One region of the Pseudooceanicola profundi genome, then DNA from elsewhere that is predicted to be linked to it. Evidence: riboswitches for the same ligand, from Rfam matches in the RefSeq annotation. Region 1 holds a riboswitch; the other holds the start of a gene.

Region 1 (5,592 bases):
ATGCCTGCCGAGATCGCGCTTCCTGCGACAAGCAGCAGCACGGCCAGGAGCGTGGTCAGGCGATGGCGGAACCCGGTGGTCATGCGCCTGTACTACAGGCTAAGCTTGGCCGGGCGCCAGTTCCAATTTGTCGCTGCCGTGGTCATGTCCGGGGCCAGAGCACCGGGCCGGCCGCATCGGGGGAGGTTGCCGAAATCAGAATTCCGGCCGACAGTTGGCCTTCGGGCCGGTTTCGACTGGCATGCGGGTGGCTTTTGGGCCTTCCGGGGCATGGCGCCGGCCCGAATTTGGAGGAAAGGGAGACTGAATGAACATCGACGGACAGGCCGCCATTGTGACCGGCGGCGCCTCGGGACTTGGGGGGGCGACCGTGGACCTGCTGGCCGCGGCCGGGGCCCGCGTCACGATCTTTGATCTGAACGAGGCAGAGGGCACGGCCAAGGCGCAATCTGTCGGCGGCAGGTTCTGCAAGGTCAACGTCACCAGCGAGAGCGAGGTCGCCGCCGCCATCGCAGAGGCGGAGGGCCTGCATGGCAAGGCGCGCATTCTGGTCAACTGCGCCGGGATCGGTCCGCCGAAAAAGGTGATCGACCGCGACGGCACCGCCAATCCGCTGACGGATTTCACCTCGATCGTGAACGTGAACCTCTTTGGCACGTTCAATGTTCTGTCGAAATTCGCCGCCGCCTTGCACAGCGCCGACCCGATCGGGGAAGAGCGGGGCGTGATCGTCAACACGGCATCGGTCGCGGCCTTTGAGGGGCAGATCGGGCAGGCGGCCTATTCGGCCTCCAAGGGCGGGATTGTCGGCATGACGCTGCCGCTTGCACGGGAATTCGCCCGGTACGGCATCCGTGTGATGACCATCGCACCCGGGCTTTTCCTGACGCCGCTGCTGGCCAGCCTGCCGCAGGAGGCGCAGGACAGCCTTGGCCGTCAGGTGCCGTTTCCGGCGCGTCTGGGCAATCCGTCGGAATATGCCCGGATGGTCGGGTCAATTGTTGAAAATCCAATGCTCAACGGCGAGACAATCCGCCTCGACGGGGCAATCCGGATGGGGCCGAAATGACATTTACGCTTGATAACAGGGGTATGAGCGACCGCGCCGTCGCGATTGCCGACAGGGTCGAAACCTTCGTGCGCGAGGTTGTGGCACCCTATGAGTCAGATCCGCGGCGGAGCTCGCACGGGCCCTCGGACGTGCTGGCCGTTCATCTGAAGGAAGAGGCGCGCAAGGCCGGCGTTCTGACACCGCATATCCCCGCGGACGGGGCGCATTTGACGCACCGGGAAACCGCCTGCGTGCTGATCCGGTCGGGCCTGTCACCGCTTGGCCCCGTGGCCTGCAACACTGCCGCGCCCGACGAGGGCAATATGTATCTGCTGGGCAAGGTGGGCTCGCCCGAGCTGAAGCGCCGGTTCCTCGATCCGATGGTGAAAGGTGCGATGCGGTCGGCGTTTTTCATGACCGAACCTTCGGAGGATGGGGGGGCCGGGTCTGACCCGTCGATGATGCAGACGACCTGCCACATGGACGGCAACCACTGGGTGATCAACGGCCGCAAGACCTATATCACCGGGGCCGACGGGGCCGGGCTGGGCATTGTCATGGCGAAATCGGCGGATGGCGCCTGCATGTTTCTGGTGGACCTGCCCGACCCGGCGATCCGGATCGAGCGTGTTCTGGATACGATCGACAGCTCCATGCCCGGCGGTCATTCCGTCGTGACCATCGACAATCTGCGCGTGCCTGCGGACCAGATGCTGGGCTTGTCCGGCGAGGGGTTCAAATACGCGCAGGTGCGGCTGTCACCGGCGCGGCTGACCCATTGCATGCGCTGGCTTGGCGCCTGTATCCGCGCCAATGAGATCGCCTCGGATTATGCCAACAGGCGGCATGCCTTTGGCAAACCTCTGGTGGATCACGAAGGTGTCGGTTTCATGCTGGCCGATAATCTGATCGACCTGAAACAGGCAGAGCTGATGATCTACTGGTGTGCCGATGTGCTGGATACCGGGGTGCTGGGAACCGCCGAAAGCTCCATGGCCAAGGTCGCGGTCTCAGAGGCGCTGATGCGTGTGGCCGATCGCTGCGTGCAGGTGATGGGCGGGCAGGGGGTGACCGCGGATACGATCGTCGAACAGGTGTTCCGCGAAATCCGCGCCTTCCGGATCTATGACGGGCCGACCGAGGTGCATAAATGGTCGCTTGCCAAAAAGATCAAGCGGGACTGGAAACAGGCGCAGCAGGGATAGGCCGCACGCGCCGGTCGGGCGGCTGACCGGCGCGCGCAGCCCATTGCGTCGTGTCCCGATACGCGGTAATCGGAACCTGCTTCGGTCCGGGCGTCTGACGTCCGGTGAAAAGGGAATGCGGTGAGGATTTCGATCCGATTCCGTGGCTGCCCCCGCAACTGTAAACGGAGAGCGAAGCCGGACCATGTCACTGTCCCCGCCATGCGGGACGGGAAGACCCGGCCAAGCCTTGACCCGCGAGCCAGGAGACCTGCCGAAGCCGATCACCTTGTCCGGACGCGGGGCGCGTTCGTGGCTGCGGACCTTTCCGTCGTGGTGGCATTTCGGGGCCGGCGGCGGGGGCATCTCCTTCCTTCGGTCAAAGCTATGGCCATGCGGGCCCGGGTACGGGCGCTGCGGGGAAGGAAAAGATATGAAACAGGTTTTCAGGGCCGCGCTTGCGGTCTCTTGCACGATTGCCGTGCCGGCACAGTCGCAAGATGTCATCGGGCTGGACCCGATCATCGTATCGGGTGGGCTGATCCCGGTCGAGGCCGCGCACTATGGCCGCGCCGCCACTGTCATCACTGGCCGGGAGATCGAAGAGCGTGGGATCCTCTCGGTACAGGAGGCGTTGCGCGCGCTGCCCGGGGTCGCCGTCAATGGCGCGGGTCACAGCAGCACTCAGGTGCGCATCCGCGGCGGCGAGGGCAATCACACCCTCATCCTGATCGACGGGGTCGAGGCCGCGGGCGGCGACGGGGAATATTTCCTGACCGGGCTGGAGACCGCCAATATCGACCGGATCGAGGTGCTGCGTGGGCCGCAGTCGGTCTATTACGGGTCCAACGCCTCTTCCGGGGTGGTCAATATCATCACCAGGAAGGCCAGCGGCGGGCTTCAGTACGGCGGCAGCGTGGAGGCCGGGTCGGGCTGGATGGCCTCCGGGTTTCTGGCCTATCGCGGCGACCGGGGCGGGGTGTCCTTCGGGCTCACCAAACGCGACGACAGGGGATATGATTATTCCGGCTCCGGCGGGGAAAAGGACGGGATCACCCGCTGGACGCTGAACCTGGCCGGCGATTACGCGCTGACAGAGGGGCTGACGCTGGGCTTCACCTATCGCAGGTCGGAGGAGCGGTTCGATTCCGATCTCAATTCCTACGTAGCGGCGACGGCAGACCAGTATGTGGTCGACGATCCGACTGCCTTTACCGACCGCGACGAGCAGACACTGCAGGTCTATGCCGACTATGCGACGCCGGGCGGCCGGCTGACGGGGCGGCTGTCTTATGAATATACACGCAATGAAGAGAGCAGCAGCCTCTACGCGCCGAGCGATACCGACAGCCGCGCGGCCAAGCTGCGGCTGAGCTACGGGCTGGACGGGGCCGTGGAGACCGCCGCGCATCTGGTGATCCTGATGGCAGAGAGGGAACGCGACAGCTCTGCCGCCAATCCGCTTTATGCCCGGTCGAACACCTCCTATGCGCTGGAATACCGGGGCAGTTTCGGCAGCGGGCTGGATGTGCAGGCCGGGGCGCGGTTCGATGACAATTCGGTCTTCGGCGACAGCGTGACATGGACCGTCGCCGGGTCCTACCAATTTGCCGGCGGGGTCCGGCTGCATGCCTCGGCCGGCACGGGCGTGGTCAATCCCAGTTATTTCGAGCTCTATGCCAACAGTTTCGGCTATGTCGGCAACCCGCGCCTCGATCCCGAGCGGAACCGGTCTTTTGACATCGGGGTGGAACTGCCCGTGGCCCAGGGGCGTGGCACGCTGGATGTGACCTATTTCAACGAAACGCTGACGGATGAGATCACGGCGATCAGCACCGGCCCCGGGACATACAGCTACATCAACCAGTCGGGCGACAGCGCCCGTCAGGGGGTAGAGGTCGCGGGCCGGATCGCGGCAGCCGAGGATCTGGATCTGCGGCTCAGCTATACCTATCTGGACGCGACGAACCCCGATGGCAGTGTCGAAATCCGGCGTCCCAGACATGAGCTCGGGCTGGGGGCGACGCTGCGCAGCTTTGGCGGGCGCGGGACGGTTTCGGCCGATGCGCGGTTCGTGTCCGGCAATTACGACAGCCAGTTCTTTGGCAGCTATGCCACGGCGCAACTGCCGGACTACTGGAAGGTGGATGTCGCGGCGACCTACCGGATCTCTTCCAATGTTCAGGTGAATGCCCGGGTCGAGAACCTGTTCGACAAGGTCTATTCGGACAGCTGGGGCTATGCCTCGCGCGGGCGGACCGTCTATGTCGGGCTGAGCTCCAGTTTCTGAGGCGACGGTGGTGGGAACAGGCAGATCGGTCAGGGTGGTGAAGGTGCGGGGGATGGGCGCAGCGATGGCCCTGACCCTGACATTGGTCATGGGTCTGACCGGGGCCGCCTCTAGCGACGGGCCGGGCGGTGCGGTGCCAGAGATTGGGCCAGAGATTGGGCCAGAGATTGAGACTGTGGCCGGACCTGTGACTGAGACTCTGACCGGGCCAGTGGATGCGGCAGTCCGTCCCGGGCGGGTGGTGTCCATCAATCTGTGCACCGATCAGCTGGCGATGATGCTGGCGGCGCCGGGGCAGCTGCTGTCGGTCAGCCATCTCGCCGCCGATCCGCAGAGCTCGGCCATGGCGGACAGGGCGGCGGGATATCAGCTGAACCGGGGCCGGGCAGAGGAGGTCTGGCTGATGCAGCCCGATCTGGTGCTGGCCGATGCCTTTACCGACCCGGCCACCGTGGCTTTGCTGCGCCGTCTGGGGCTCAACGTGGCGGTCACCGCCCCGGCCTATGGCATGGCCGATATTCCGGCGCGCCTGCGCGAGGTCGGCGTGGCGCTTGGCCGGGCGGAGGCGGCAGACCGGGCAGTGGCCGCATTCCAGACCCGGCTCGCCGCCCTGCGCGAGGAGGTGGCGCATCATCCCCGCGCCGCGCTCTACTACGCCAACGGCTATACATCCGGTGACAGCTCGCTTGCCGGAGAGATCATCGCCACCGCCGGCTTCGCCAATATAGCCGGCGAGGCGGGGGTGCCGGCGGGCGGCCATCTGCCGCTGGAGGTGCTGGCGCTGGCGGCGCCGGAGCTTGTCATCTCCGGCCGTCCCTACCCGGGCGGGTCGCGGTCGGAGGAGGTGCTGCATCATCCCGTTCTGACAGCCCTGCAGCGCCGTACTGCCGGGGCCGTGCACACCAGCGCCGACTGGGTCTGTGCCACGCCCCATGTGCTTGAGGCCATCGAAGAGATGCGGGAGACCCGCCGCCGGATGGAGCGCAGATGACCCGCCTGTTATCTGTTCTTCTGCCGCTGGTCGTCCTGCTCTGTCTGGGGTCGCTGGTCATCGGTCCGGCGCAGGT
Region 2 (5,592 bases), 1.0 Mb from region 1:
CGCACGCAGATTGACGGCACCAAGTGCGTCGCGCTGCCGCCGCAGGCGGTTCAGGTCATTCTCGATCGCCTCCGCCCGGGGCATCGCCCCGGTATCAACACCCAGACTGTCCAGCAGCTGCTTGGGGGTCATCTCCTGTTCCTCCGCGATCCGCTCCGCCGCACGTTCCACCGCCTCCTGCGCCGCGTCGCGCCGCGCCTCAGCCCGGGCCCGACTTTCGCGCGCCTCCGACGCCAGCCGCTCCGCGTCGCGCTCGGCGGTCACCGCATCCCTCAGCACCGCCTCGCGACGCGTCAGCATGTCAGTCGCCTCTGCCTTACGTGCCTCGGCCGTGGCAATCGACGCATTCAGATCCGAACGTTTCGCGGCCAGGTCCTGCGGCACGGTGCCGGCCTGTTTCAGATCGGCCTCTGTTTCGCTCCGACGCAGGTCGATCTCGCCAATCCTTTTGTCCGCTGTCTCAAGCCGCTGCCGCCAGCCACTCATTTCCTTGATCACTTCCTGCGACCGGCGCAGCCGTGCCTCACCATCGCGGCGCAGTTCGTCATGTTCGGTGCGGCGCGACATCATCGTCAGGCGCGCGGCCTCGACCGCCATCTTGACCTCTTCATTGGCAGTGCGCGCAGTCTCCAGATCAGGAAGTTCGCCCGCCGCCTTCTCCGCCTCTTTCAGCTGCTTGGACGCCGCCAGAGCCTCCTCCTCATGGCGTGTCACAGACAGGCCCACACTTTCCAGCCGGCTCTCCGCCAATGCGAAATCGGCCTCCGCCCGGTTAAGCCGGCGCGCGGCCTCGCTGACCAGCCGGTCGGCATCCCGGCGGGCCTGACGCGCGATCCGGTCCGCCTCTGTCAGATCGGCAAGCCGTTTCGACAGGCTCTCATGCGCCGCCCGTGCACCTTCGAACTGCGCCGTGGCGCGGGCCAGCTCCTGTTTCAGCTCTTCCAGCCGGTTCATCTGTTGCAGCCGCATGGCGGCGGCCGAAGGCGCATCCTCGGCCCAGGCGCGGTAGCCATCCCACCGCCACAGATCGCCCTCGAGAGATACCAGCCGCTGACCGGGCTTCAGCAGCGGCTGCAGCCGCGCCGCCTCCTCCGGCTCAATGATCCCGATCTGCGCGATCCGGCGGCGCAGAACCTCCGGGACCGTCACCACATCGGCCAGCGGCCGGACCTCTCCGGGCAACCCCGGCAACGCGCCGTATTCCGGCATTGCCAGCCAGCCCGACGGCCCGTCCTCTGCCACCTGCGGCGCCCGCAGATCATCGGCCAATGCCGCGCCAAGCGCCTGTTCATAGCCGGGCGTCACCCGAACGGCGTCCAGAACCTGCCCGCCTTCGGCCGTATCGCGCTGCATCAGCCGGGCCAGCGCCGTGGTCTCTGCCTCAAGCGCGTTGACCTCACCTTCTGCCGAGGACCGCGCGCCGCGCGCCTCCGCTTCGCGCTGCTGCGTTTCCCCGCGCGCGGCATCGGCTTCGGCCAGCGTATCCTCGGCATTCTGCGCGGTGCGCTGCGCAATGCTCAGCGCATTTTCCGCCGCGCCGCGTTCCTGCGTGGCGCTGACCAGAACCTCACGTGCCGCGACAACAGCCGCCCGGGCCTTTTCGACCTCCGCCTCGGTACGCGTCATGGTACGGCGGCTGTCATCAAGAACCCGGTGGGCCGACTGATGCCGGGCCGCAAGCCGTGCGACATCTTCCGTCAGTTGCGACAGATCGTTTTCGCGCTGCGTCAGGATCGCCCCGGCCTGCCGCGCGGTTTCCGCAGCAGCGGCAAGCGCCTCCGAATGGCCTTCACTGGCCTTGGCCAGCTCTCTCTGTTCCCATTCAAGCCGCGAAATCGTTTCGCCTGCGTCGCGGTTCAACCCCTGCTCACGGTCGCGGTCGCGAACCAGCTGGTCCAGTCTCGCACGCAGCGCCTCGATCCGCTCGGCGGCCCGCGTCTCCTCTTCGGAAAGCGCATCCCGTTCCACGACCAGCCGTTGCAGAACCGCGCCTGCGATGGCCTCTTCCTCCCGCAGGGGGGGCAGCGCGGCCTCGGCAGCCGCGCGACCTTTGCCCGCGTCCAGCGCCGCCTTTTCGGCCTGAGCTGCCTGCATCACCGCGGTTTTCAGCGCGTCCAGTGCCACGCTGCGGCTTTCCTCTGCCTCCTGCCAGCGACGGAAGAGAAGCATTCCCTCCGCCCGGCGCAGTTCGGCACCGATGGCGCGGTAGCGCTGCGCCTGGCGGGCCTGACGCTCCAGCGTCTGCATCTGTTGCGCCAGCCCCTCGATCACATCATCGACCCGGGTCAGGTTCTGCTCCGCCCCGTTCAGCTTCAGCTCCGCTTCGTGCCGCCGCTGATAGAGGCCGGAGATCCCCGCCGCCTCCTCCAGCACCCGCCGCCGCGACTTGGGCTTGGCATTGATCAGCTCTGAGATCTGGCCCTGCCGCACCAGCGCGGGCGAATGCGACCCCGTAGACGCATCGGCAAAGAGCATCTGCACATCCCGCGCCCGCACATCCTTGCCATTGGCCTTGTAGGCAGAGCCCACATCGCGGGTGATCCGCCGCACGATCTCGATCCCGTCGGCATGGTTGAAGGCCGAGGGCGCCAGACGTTCACTATTGTCGATATGCAGCGCCACCTCGGCAAAGTTCTTGGCCCCGCGCGACGACGCGCCGGCAAAGATCACATCCTCCATCCCGCCACCCCGCATCGCGGTCGGGCGGTTTTCCCCCATGACCCAGCGCAGCGCCTCCAGCAGATTGGACTTGCCGCAGCCATTCGGGCCGACAACGCCGGTCAGCCCGTCCTGTATCAGCAGGTCGGTCGGGTCGACGAAGCTTTTGAACCCGGTCAGTCTGAGTTTGGAAAAGCGCAAATTCTGGGCCTGTCGGTGATTCCGGCTGTCGGAGAAGGGTGACGGAACCGCCCCCCTTCTGTCAACTTTGCGCCCTCAGCATATGGGTCACTCATGCAGGTTATCCCCAATATATTGCGCATATCCCTAGCAACGCTCTGCCCAGCCCCCCTCCACTGCGCCGCAATCCGCCATTTTCGCCCCTTGACCGGATCGTGCCGCCACGTCACTACAAAAGGGCAAGGTTCCTCATCAGGGTGCACACCACCCGAGGATCAAATGGGAATGCGGAACAGGTGACCCAATCCGGGGCCTTCAGCCGCAGCCGCCCCCGCGACTGTCAGCGGAGAGCGCGTGCCAGAGCCACTGGGAAACCGGGAAGGCGGCACAGCGCAGAGACCCGCCAGCCAGGAGACCAGCCCTGCGCCATATCAACCGGCCGTCGGGGATGACGGTCCAGGAGGACAGAACATGCATATCGAACCCGGAATTGTCACTGGCGCCAAAATGGTGCTGAGCTATGGAACAGCGGCCGCCGCCGCGACCTATACCGCCAAGCTGGTATGGGATCAGGTCAAGACCGGCGACGTCGCCCGGCTCGCCATCGGCACGGTCACGTCGACCATCCTGACCTTTGTCTTCTTCCAGATCCTGCCGCATTTCCCAGTCGGCGTGTCAGAGGTCCACTTTATCTTGGGCTCGACCCTCTTCCTGCTGTTTGGCGCGGCCCCTGCGGCCATCGGTCTGGCGCTTGGCCTTCTGGCTCAGGGCGTGTTTTTCGCACCCTTCGACCTGCCGCAGTACACGATCAACGTGACCACCCTGCTGGCGCCGCTCTACGCTATGTCGCTGCTGGCCCGCCGGATCATTCCCGCAGGCACCCGCTATGCCGATGTGAGCTACAAACAAGCCTTTGCGCTCTCGACCACCTTCCAGGCCGGAGTTGTCGCATGGGTCGCTTTCTGGGCCTTCTACGGCCAGGGTTTTGGTGCAACCACCGTCGCCTCCGTCATGTCCTTCGGCGCCGCCTATATGATGGTTGTCCTGATTGAACCGCTGGCCGATCTTGCCGTCCTCGCTGGCGCCAAGACCCTGCGCGACACCGGTTTCGCAAAGCTCTTCACACCACGGCTCTTCGCCGCCGCCTGATCCGCAGGCCAGTCGAGTACCGTTACGGGCGGCCCCGCAAGGGCCGCCTTTCCCCCTTTTGAAGAGGCCCCCATGCCCGCCAAGATCCCCGCCACCGTCGTTACCGGCTTCCTCGGCGCCGGCAAAACCACGCTGATCCGCCATATGCTGCAGAATGCAAACGGCAAGCGGATCGCGCTCATCATCAATGAATTCGGCGATCTCGGCGTCGATGGCGACATCCTGCGCGGCTGCGGTGACGAGACCTGCCGCGAAGAAGACATCATGGAGCTGTCGAACGGCTGCATCTGCTGCACCGTGGCCGAGGATTTCATCCCCACACTCGAAAAGCTCCTCGACCGCGACGACCGCCCCGACCATATCGTGATCGAGACCTCCGGCCTCGCCCTGCCCCAGCCGCTGGTCCGCGCCTTCAACTGGCCCGCGATCTCCACCCGCGTCACCGTCGACGGCGTGGTCACCGTGGTCGACGGCCCGGCCCACCACGCCGGCACCTTCGCCCATGACGTGGCCGCCGTGGATGCGCAGCGCGCGATGGACGAGAACCTCGACCACGAAACGCCCCTGTCCGAACTCTTCGAAGACCAGCTCGCCTGTGCCGACATGATCGTGGTCAACAAGTCCGACCTGATGGACAGCAGGGCCCTCACCGCCACCACCCAGACCCTGACCGAAGCCGTCCGCCCGGGTGTCCGCATCGTCCAGGCCGCCATGGGCGCCCTGCCGACCGAGGTCCTGCTTGGGCTTGAGACCGCCGCCGAGGCCGATATGGAGGCCCGCCACGAGGTCCATCATCATCACCACCATGATGATGACGAAGACGACGACCACCACGACCATGAGCACGACCACGGCCATGACGAATTCGAGTCGTTCGTCGTCACCCGCGGCGAAATCGCCGATCCCAAAGCCTATGCCGAACAGGTGGCCGAGGTCATCCGGACCCACGGCATTCTCCGCCTCAAAGGCTTTGCTGCCGTCACGGGTAAACCCATGCGCCTGACCCTGCAGGCCGTCGGTCCGCGCATCGACACCTATTACGATCAGCCCTTTGGCACGGCCCCCCGTGAAACCCGCCTCGTCGTGATCGGCCAGACCGGCCTCGACCGCGCCGCCATCGAAAAGGCCCTGGTATCGGACGGAGTTCCCGCATGATCACCGTCGAACCCGGCAATCCGCTGATCCCGCCCGCCTCCGATCTTCTCGATGCCAGCCAGGCCCTGATGCGCCGCCTCTTCAACCCGGAGGAGAACCATTTCCTCTCCCATGCCGCGCTGGCCAAACCCGACGTGCGCTTCTTCACCGCCCGCGACGGGACCGAAACCCTCGGCACGGCGGCCCTGAAACTCTGCGACGGCTATGGCGAGGTCAAAAGCTTCTTCGTCACCGAAGCCGCCCGTGGCCGTGGCGTCGGTGCCGCCCTCCTGCGTCAGATTGAAGACACCGCCCGCGCGGAAGGCCTGACCCTCCTCCGCCTCGAAACCGCCGACAAACTTGACGCCGCCTGCCGCCTCTACGAACGCCACGGCTTCACCCGGCGCGGCCCCTTCGGCGATTACGAAGATAACAATACCTCGGTATTCATGGAAAAATCCCTTCCCACCC

The links. A riboswitch is a leader RNA that binds a small molecule or an ion and turns the genes downstream of it on or off. The one in region 1 is predicted to bind cobalamin.
Region 2: another riboswitch for cobalamin. It lies ahead of ACRARG_RS09200 (energy-coupling factor ABC transporter permease); the one in region 1 lies ahead of ACRARG_RS04000 (TonB-dependent receptor plug domain-containing protein).

Annotation. Positions count from the first base shown of each region.
Region 1 is NZ_JBPAXZ010000001.1:819,756-825,347, reverse strand. It holds gene ACRARG_RS04015 (hypothetical protein) at 1-83, opposite strand, end outside; gene ACRARG_RS04010 (SDR family NAD(P)-dependent oxidoreductase) at 308-1,069, shown strand; gene ACRARG_RS04005 (acyl-CoA dehydrogenase family protein) at 1,093-2,256, shown strand; cobalamin riboswitch at 2,322-2,528, shown strand; gene ACRARG_RS04000 (TonB-dependent receptor plug domain-containing protein) at 2,669-4,525, shown strand; gene ACRARG_RS03995 (ABC transporter substrate-binding protein) at 4,578-5,516, shown strand; gene ACRARG_RS03990 (FecCD family ABC transporter permease) at 5,513-5,592, shown strand, end outside.
Region 2 is NZ_JBPAXZ010000001.1:1,845,027-1,850,618, forward strand. It holds gene smc (chromosome segregation protein SMC) at 1-2,859, opposite strand, end outside; cobalamin riboswitch at 3,064-3,276, shown strand; gene ACRARG_RS09200 (energy-coupling factor ABC transporter permease) at 3,310-3,987, shown strand; gene cobW (cobalamin biosynthesis protein CobW) at 4,060-5,142, shown strand; gene ACRARG_RS09210 (GNAT family N-acetyltransferase) at 5,139-5,592, shown strand, end outside.